2 regions of the Streptomyces sp. NPDC127595 genome follow, and region 1 is predicted to be linked to the other one. Evidence: predicted binding sites of a transcription regulator. Region 1 holds the regulator's gene; the other holds the start of a gene.
What was found. The regulator HrcA, encoded in region 1, represses chaperone genes, less so after heat shock. The targets are predictions, from matches to a motif close to TTNGCACTCNGNNNNNCNGAGTGCNAA.

Region 1 (4,412 bases):
ACGCGTCCTTGAGCCGCGAGAAGAGCCCCTGCTGTCCCGGCTGGAACTGCCCGATGGGCCGCTCCTCGCCGCGCAGCACGGCCAGCTCGCGCAGCAGACGCTCCTGCTCGGCGTCCAGCTTCGACGGCGTCATCACCTCGACGTGCACGATGAGGTCACCGCGCCCGCCGCCCCGCAGATGCGTGATGCCGCGCCCGTGCAGCGGGACCGACTGCCCGGACTGCGTGCCGGGACGGATGTCGATCTCCTCCATGCCGTCGAGCGTCTCCAGCGGCACCTTGGTACCGAGGGCCGCCGCGGTCATCGGGATGGTGACCGTGCAGTGCAGGTCGTCGCCGCGCCGCTGGAAGGTGGCGTGCGGGAGCTCGTGGATCTCGACGTACAGGTCGCCGGCGGGGCCGCCGCCGGGGCCCACCTCGCCCTCGCCCGCGAGCTGGATCCGGGTGCCGTTGTCGACACCGGCCGGGATCTTGACGGTCAGCGTCCGACGTGACCGGACACGGCCGTCGCCCGCGCATTCCGGGCACGGGGTGGGGACGACGGTTCCGAAGCCCTGGCACTGCGGGCAGGGCCGCGAGGTCATGACCTGGCCGAGGAAGGACCGGGTGACCTGCGAGACCTCACCTCGACCGCGGCACATGTCACAGGTCTGCGCCGAGGTCCCCGGCGCCGCGCCCTCGCCGTTACAGGTGGCGCAGACGACGGCCGTGTCGACCTGGATGTCCTTCGTGGTACCGAAGGCCGCCTCGTCGAGCTCGATCTCCAGCCGGATCATGGCGTCCTGGCCACGGCGCGTACGCGACCGGGGGCCACGCTGCGACGCCGTACCGAAGAAGGCGTCCATGATGTCCGAGAAGTTCCCGAAGCCGCCGGCGCCGAAGCCACCGGGGCCGCCCGCGCCGCCCGCCTGGGACAGCGGGTCGCCGCCGAGGTCGTAGACCTGCTTCTTCTGCGGGTCCGACAACACCTCGTAGGCGGCGTTGATCTCCTTGAAGCGCTCCTGCGTCTTCGGATCGGGATTGACGTCCGGGTGCAGCTCGCGCGCGAGCCTCCTGAACGCCTTCTTGATCTCGTCCTGGGACGCGTCGCGGCGCACGCCGAGCACGGCGTAGTAGTCCGTGGCCACCCTAAGACTCCGCCAGGATCTGTCCGACGTACCGTGCCACCGCTCGTACCGCTCCCATCGTGCCGGGGTAATCCATGCGGGTCGGTCCGACCACGCCGAGTTTCGCTACTGCCTCGTCGCCCGAACCGTAGCCGACGGAGACGACGGACGTGGAGTTGAGTCCCTCATACGCGTTCTCGTGACCGATCCGTACGGTCATGCCCGAATCCCCGGCCTCACCAAGCAACTTGAGGAGCACGACCTGCTCCTCCAGCGCTTCGAGTACGGGCCGGATGGTGAGAGGGAAGTCATGTCCGAAGCGGGTGAGATTGGCGGTGCCGCCGATCATCAGCCGCTCCTCGGTCTGCTCGACGAGCGCTTCCAGCAGGGTGGAGAGCACCGTCGTGACCGTACCGCGGTCCTCCGCCTCGAAGGCGTCGGGCAGGTCCTGCACCAGTTGCGGAACGTCCGAAAACCGCCGCCCCGCGACCCGGCTGTTGAGCCGCGCGCGCAGATCCGCGAGAGACGTCTCCCCGAACGGCGCCGGGCAGTCGATCAAGCGCTGCTCGACCCGGCCGGTGTCCGTGATCAGGACGAGCATGACGCGGGCCGGAGCCAGCGACAGCAGCTCGACGTGCCGCACGGTCGACCGCGTGAGGGACGGGTACTGCACGACGGCGACCTGCCGCGTGAGCTGCGCGAGCAGCCGCACCGTACGCCCCACCACATCGTCGAGGTCGACGGCGCCGTCGAGGAAGTTCTGGATGGCCCGCCGCTCGGGCGCGGTCATCGGCTTGACGCCCGCGAGCTTGTCGACGAAGAGCCGGTAGCCCTTGTCGGTGGGGATGCGCCCGGCGCTGGTGTGCGGCTGGGCGATGTACCCCTCGTCCTCCAGGGCGGCCATGTCGTTGCGGACCGTCGCCGGGGAGACCCCCAGCCGGTGCCGCTCGGTGAGGGCCTTGGAGCCGACCGGCTCCTCCGTCCCCACGTAGTCCTGGACGATGGCGCGCAGCACTTCGAGCCTGCGTTCGCTGAGCATCGCGCACACCTCCAGATGTCGTCGCCATGGTCTCCCGGAATCTCCCCCTGGCACTCAGCGCGTGCGAGTGCCAGCGTTCCCCGGCCAGTGTACGGCGGGGAGGTACGCCCCCGGCAAGGGCGGGCCCCGCGCGGTCGTGCCGACAGCGTGCTCGCCGTTAGCGTCTGCCCATGAGCGTGACTTGGGAAGAGGCGGGGTGGGAGAGGCTCGCGCCGCGGGTCGGACGGCGGCGGCTTCCTGGCTGGGACTGCACGGTCGGGCTGGTGGTCGGCGAGGGAGCCGCCCTGCTGATCGACGCGGGGTCGAGCCTGCGGGAGGGCGCGCGGTTGCGTTCCGAGGCACGGAGGCTGCTCGGCGAGACCGGCGAGGACACGCGGCCGACTCCCGGGACGCGGAGGCCACCCGGCAGCGACCCCCGCGTGACGCATCTCGCGCTCACCCACGCACACTTCGACCACGTGTTCGGCGCGGCCGCCTTCGCGGGCGTGGAGGTGTTCGGGGCGGCCGGCCTGGACACCGTCCTGGCGCACGGCCGTGAGGAACTGCGCGTGGACGCCGTACGCAACGGCCTGGACCCGCTGGAGGCGGCCGAGGCCGCCGATCTGCTGGTCCGCCCCCGCCACCAGGTGTCCGGCGAGTGGACCCTGGACCTGGGCGGCGGCACCCAGGTCCTCCTCGCGAACGTCGGCCCCGGCCACACCGCCCACGACCTGGTGGTCCTGATCCCAGGATCGCCGTCACGGCCCGCCGTCGTCTTCTGCGGCGACCTGGTGGAGGAATCCGGCGAACCCCAGGCGGGCCCCGACGCCGCCCCCTCCAACTGGCCGGCCGCGCTGGACCGTCTGCTCGATCTGGGCGGGGAGGACTCGGTGTACGTACCCGGTCACGGAGCGGTGGTGAATGCGGCGTTTGTCCGGGCCCAACGGGACACGCTGGCGGGCCGTTTCGGCGTGTCGTAGGAGGCCGTACGACACGGGGGCCCGGCTTCTCCTATCGTCATCCGAATGCGCCAGTACTCTCCGGACCTGACCCCGCCGTGGAAGAAGCCCAAGCCCGTGCCGGAGGTCCCCGCGGACCCCGGGCTGGTGGTCGAGGAGCCCGGCACCGGCTTCTGCGGCGCGGTGATCCGCTGCGAGGCGGGCACGGTGACGCTGGAGGACCGCTTCGGCAAGCACCGGGTGTTCCCGCTGGAGCCGCGCGGTTTCCTCCTGGAGGGCAAGGTGGTGACGCTGGTCCGCCCGGCGGCGGGTGCGCCCGTACGTCCCTCCCGCACCGCCTCCGGTTCGGTCGCGGTGCCGGGCGCGCGGGCGCGGGTGGCGCGGGCCGGGCGGATCTATGTGGAGGGCCGGCATGACGCCGAGCTGGTCGAACGCGTCTGGGGCGACGACCTGCGCATCGAGGGCGTCGTCGTCGAGTACCTGGAGGGCATCGACGACCTGCCCGCGATCGTCGCCGACTTCGCCCCGGGCCCGGACGCCCGCCTCGGCGTCCTCGTCGACCACCTGGTCCCCGGCACCAAGGAATCCCGCATCGCCGACGCGGTCACCAGCGCCCACGCCCTGGTCGTCGGCCACCCCTACATCGACATCTGGGAGGCCGTGAAACCGTCCTCCGTCGGCATCCCTGCCTGGCCTCGCGTCCCCCACGGCCAGGACTGGAAAACCGGCGTCTGCCGCGCCCTTGGCTGGCCCGAGAACACCGGAGCGGCCTGGCAGCACATCCTGTCCCGGGTCCGCTCCTACAAGGACCTGGAGCCGGAACTCCTGGGCAGGGTGGAGGAGTTGATCGATTTCGTGACGGCGCCGGAGTGAGCCGCAGGGTGTTTTCTCGCCCGGCGGGGCTGAGGATTTCTCCGGCCGCGGCTGGAGAGTTTCAGCCCGTCCGGCGTTTGGGGACGAGCGCGTTCAGCGCGACAGCGGAGTCTGGGGGCGGCAGCGGGGTCTGGGGGCGGCAGCCCCCAGAAACAAGGGACGGGCAGGGGCGGAGGGGGCGAAAAACCCCACCTCAGTCCACCAGATCCCGCACCACCGCATCCGCCAACAACCGCCCCCGCAACGTGAGAACGGCACGACCGGCGTCGTAGGGCCCGTCCTCCAGCAGCCCCTCGGACAGCGCCCGCCGAGACGCGGACAACCCCTCCGGCCGGAGCAGCGACAAGGGACACCCCTCCCGAAGCCGCAGCTCAAGAAGAATCCGCTCCACCCGCCGGTCCTCACCGGACAGCAGCTCCCGCCCCGCCCCGGGCGACCTTCCCGCCGCCAGGGCGCC
Region 2 (4,412 bases), on a different contig from region 1:
GCCGCCGGCAAGGGCAGGTTGCCCTCGTGGGACGAGGTCATCGCGGAGAACTACCACGACCACGATCCGTCCAACGAGCAGGACGTGATCGGCCTGGACGCGGTGCGCCGCGAGGTGGAGATGTGGCGGTCCGGCTTCGACTTCACGTTCACCATCGAGGACCAGCTCGCCGACGGCGACCGGGTCTGTACGCGCTGGACCTGGAACGGCACCCACACGGGCGACTTCATGGGAATCCCGGCCAGCGGCAAGCAGGTCACCATGACCGGCACGACCATCCACCGGTGCACCGATGACGGCAGGATCGCCGAGGGCTGGTGGCAGTACGACAGGCTGGGGCTGATGGCGCAGCTCGGGGCGCTGGATTCGCTGGAGCAGTAGCCGTAGCCGTAGCCGTAGCCGGCAGTGCACGGGAAAGGCCCCCGTTCCCGGCGGGAACGAGGGCTTTCTCGGAAGCTGGTGCCTCAGTGGCTGGTGCCTCAGTGCGAGTGGCCGTGACCGTGGCCGTGGCCCGCGTCGCCCTCTTCCTCGGCCGGCTTCTCGACGACCAGGGTCTCGGTCGTGAGGAGCAGGGAGGCGATGGAGGCGGCGTTCTCCAGGGCGGAGCGCGTGACCTTGACCGGGTCGATGACGCCGGCCTTCACCAGGTCGCCGTACTCGCCGGTGGCGGCGTTGAAGCCCTGGCCCTTGTCGAGCTCGGCGACCTTGGAGGTGATGACGTAACCCTCCAGGCCGGCGTTCTCGGCGATCCAGCGCAGCGGCTCGACGGCGGCCTTGCGGACGACCGCGACACCCGTGGCCTCGTCGCCGGTCTTGCCGAGGTTGCCCTCAAGGACCTTGACGGCGTGGACGAGCGCGGAGCCGCCACCGGAGACGATGCCCTCCTCGACCGCGGCGCGGGTCGCGGAGATGGCGTCCTCCAGACGGTGCTTCTTCTCCTTGAGCTCCACCTCGGTGGCGGCGCCGACCTTGATCACGCACACGCCGCCGGCCAGCTTCGCGAGGCGCTCCTGGAGCTTCTCGCGGTCCCAGTCGGAGTCGGTGTTCTCGATCTCGGCCTTGATCTGGTTGACGCGGCCGACGACCTCGGAGGAGTCGCCGCCACCGTCGACGACGGTCGTGTCGTCCTTGGTGACCGTGACACGGCGGGCGGTGCCCAGCACGTCCAGGCCGATCTGGTCGAGCTTGAGGCCGACCTCCTCGGCGACGACCTGACCGCCGGTGAGGGTGGCGAGGTCGCCCAGCATGGCCTTGCGGCGGTCACCGAAGCCCGGAGCCTTCACCGCGACGGCGTTGAAGGTGCCGCGGATCTTGTTCACGACCAGGGTCGACAGGGCCTCGCCCTCGACGTCCTCGGCGATGATCAGCAGCGGCTTCGAGGCGTTGGCCTGGATGACCTTCTCCAGCAGCGGCAGGAGGTCCTGGATGGAGGAGATCTTGCCCTGGTGGATGAGGATGTACGGGTCCTCGAGGACGGCCTCCATGCGCTCCTGGTCCGTCACGAAGTACGGCGACAGGTAGCCCTTGTCGAAAGCCATGCCCTCGGTGAAGTCCAGCTCCAGACCGAAGGTGTTGGACTCCTCGACGGTGATGACACCGTCCTTGCCGACCTTGTCCATCGCCTCGGCGATGAGCTCGCCGACCTGGCTGTCCTGGGCGGACAGACCGGCGACGGCCGCGATGTCGGCCTTGTCCTCGATCGGACGGGCGGTCGCGAGGAGCTCCTCGGACACAGCCTTGACGGCGGCGTCGATGCCCTTCTTGAGGAGGGCGGGGGACGCGCCGGCGGCGACGTTCTTGAGGCCCTCGCGGACGAGTGCCTGGGCGAGCACGGTGGCGGTGGTCGTACCGTCACCCGCGATGTCGTTGGTCTTGGTCGCCACCTCCTTCACCAGCTGGGCACCGAGGTTCTCGTACGGGTCGTCGAGCTCGACCTCGCGCGCGATGGTGACGCCGTCGTTGGTGATGGTGGGAGCGCCGAACTTCTTGTCGATGACGACGTTGCGGCCCTTGGGGCCGATCGTCACCTTGACCGTGTCGGCAAGCTTGTTGACGCCGCGCTCGAGGGCGCGACGGGCGTCCTCGTCGAACTTCAGGATCTTCGCCATGGGAGCGATTCAGCCCTCTCGAAACTCTGGAAAATCTGGGGAGAACGAACGGCGCCCCCGACGCCCGGCTACTTGTGGTCGCGGGGGGCCAGGGGCGCAGTTCACTGCAGAACCGGTTGGGTACCGGGGTGAATTACTTCTCGATGATCGCGAGCACGTCGCGAGCCGAGAGGACGAGGTACTCCTCGCCGTTGTACTTCACCTCGGTGCCGCCGTACTTGCTGTACAGCACGATGTCGCCGACGGCGACGTCGAGCGGAAGACGGTTACCGTCCTCGAAACGGCCCGGGCCCACGGCAAGGACGACGCCCTCCTGGGGCTTCTCCTTCGCGGTGTCCGGGATGACCAGGCCAGAGGCCGTGGTCTGCTCGGCTTCGAGCGGCTGGACCACAATGCGGTCCTCGAGCGGCTTGATGGCAACCTTGGAGCTGGTGGTCGTCACGATCCGACCTCCCCCTTCGGAGATCTCACGGGGTTAACTGTCTGAGGTGGCGACCAGGTGGACCCGTCGTCGCGGGAGCCGGATCTACCTGTCGTCATTGGCACTCTCCAGGGGGGAGTGCCAGACCCGAGACTATGACCGCGATTAGCACTCGGTCAAGCGGAGTGCCAACGCGGCGCCCATGAGCCCGTGAAATCGGGGGCGTGCGAAGTGTCAGAGGTAGTCCTCAAGCCGGGCCGCCGTGAACCCCTCCGCCTGCACCCGGCGCAGCAGGGCGAGCGTCCCCTCCGTGAGATTCGGGGAGTCGAAGCCGGACAGGATGTCGCCGGTCCGCAGCGGGCCGTCGCCGGTGTCCCGCCCCCGTACGACGGCCGCGATCCCGCAGTCCGCGGCGGCGCGCAGTGTGGTGGTGTCGTACGTCCCGTACGGGGGCCGCAGGAAGCGGGGGCGGATGCCGAAGCGCTGCTTGAGCTTGTCCTGCTGGCCGCAGATCTCGGCGCGCTGGCCGGCGTACGGCAGGCCGCGCAGGGAGGGGTGGTCGAGGGTGTGGTTCTGCACGGTCGCGCCGACCGCGCGCAGCCGCGCGAAGTGCCCGTACCCCGGCCCGACCACGCTGTCCGTGAGGAACATGCTGACCGGCAGCCGCAGTTCACGGACCATGTCCACGAACCGCGGATCCCGCTCGGCACCGTCGTCGTACGTCAGGAAGACCACCTTGTCGCGGGTGGGCACGCGGTCCACGACCGGCGCGAGGCCCGGGCCCGCGGCGGGAGCGGTGGCCCGGGCGGACGGTTTCGGCGCGGGGGCGAGCGGCGCGGACAGGCCCCAGCGGCGGTACGTCGCCAGGGTGGGCCCCTGCGAGCGCGCCTTGCTCACCTCGTGCGCCGCCTTCTTTCCCAGCCGTTCGATCGGGTCGACGGCCTGGGCGCAGCCGGACAGCAGCACGGAGGCGAGCAGCCCGGCGACGAGCCCGCGGGGCCGGAGTCTCACAAGTAGTCCTCGAGGCGGGCCACCGCGTACCCCTTGTCGGTCACCATCTTCATGAAGCGGCGGACCATGTCGGGCATCGTGCCCTTCCAGTCCTCCTTGCCGCGGAAGTGGGTGAGGACGATGTCGCCGGGGTGCAGATCGCGGTCCCACTCGCGGTAGTCCCAGTGGTCGACGAAGATCTCCTCGTTCCACAGCGGGGCGGCCTTGATGCCGCAGGACTTGGCGGCGCGCAGGGTGTCCTCGTTGTAGTTGCCGTACGGCGGCCGGAAGAGCGTCGGGCGCTTGCCGAACTGCTTCTTCATCACGTCCTGCATGCCGCAGATCTCGCGCTTCTGCTGCGCGTAGGAAAGTCCGGGCAGGTAGGGGTGATGGAGGGTGTGGTTGTTGAGTACGACGCCACGGTCGCGCATCTTGCGGAAGTACCCGTAGTCCTCCTTGACCAGGTAGTCGCTGAGGAAGGCGGTGTACGGGATCTTCAGGTCGCTCATCATCCGCAGGAAGGCGGGGTCCTTCTCGGCGCCGTCGTCGATGGTGAGGAAGACGACCTTGTGCTTGGTGGGGATGGTGGTGAAGACGGGCGGCAGATCCTCCCCGTCCTCGACCTCGAAGCCGTCGCGGAACTCGATGACCGGCTTCTTGGCCGGGGGCGCGGGCGCGGTCAGCGGCGTCTTGGCCAGGCCCCAGCGCTTGGCCGCGGCAGCTCTTGCGGCCTGCGCGACACGGAGCTTGGCGGCGGCGTCGAGGGCGGGCGGCGCCGGCGCCGGTTTCACGGACTTGGGGTCGGCGCCCGAGGTGCAGCCGGACACGAGGGCAGCCAGGGCGAGAGCGGCGATGCCGGTGCGGGCGGCCGTCAATTTCATCCCGTTTTTGTA

Region 2: the regulator HrcA is predicted to act here: its motif matches at 2,695-2,721, upstream of groES (co-chaperone GroES).

The regions. Positions count from the first base shown of each region.
Region 1 covers NZ_JBHXWK010000005.1:54,872-59,283, forward strand. Annotated here, with positions in the region: gene dnaJ (molecular chaperone DnaJ) at 1-1,126, opposite strand, end outside; gene hrcA (heat-inducible transcriptional repressor HrcA) at 1,128-2,144, opposite strand; gene ACFVKT_RS17315 (MBL fold metallo-hydrolase) at 2,315-3,103, shown strand; gene ACFVKT_RS17320 (DUF3097 domain-containing protein) at 3,149-3,955, shown strand; gene hemW (radical SAM family heme chaperone HemW) at 4,149-4,412, opposite strand, start outside.
Region 2 covers NZ_JBHXWK010000010.1:206,762-211,173, forward strand. Annotated here, with positions in the region: gene ACFVKT_RS29365 (ester cyclase) at 1-381, shown strand, start outside; gene groL (chaperonin GroEL) at 480-2,108, opposite strand; gene groES (co-chaperone GroES) at 2,242-2,550, opposite strand; gene ACFVKT_RS29380 (polysaccharide deacetylase family protein) at 2,764-3,540, opposite strand; gene ACFVKT_RS29385 (polysaccharide deacetylase family protein) at 3,537-4,400, opposite strand.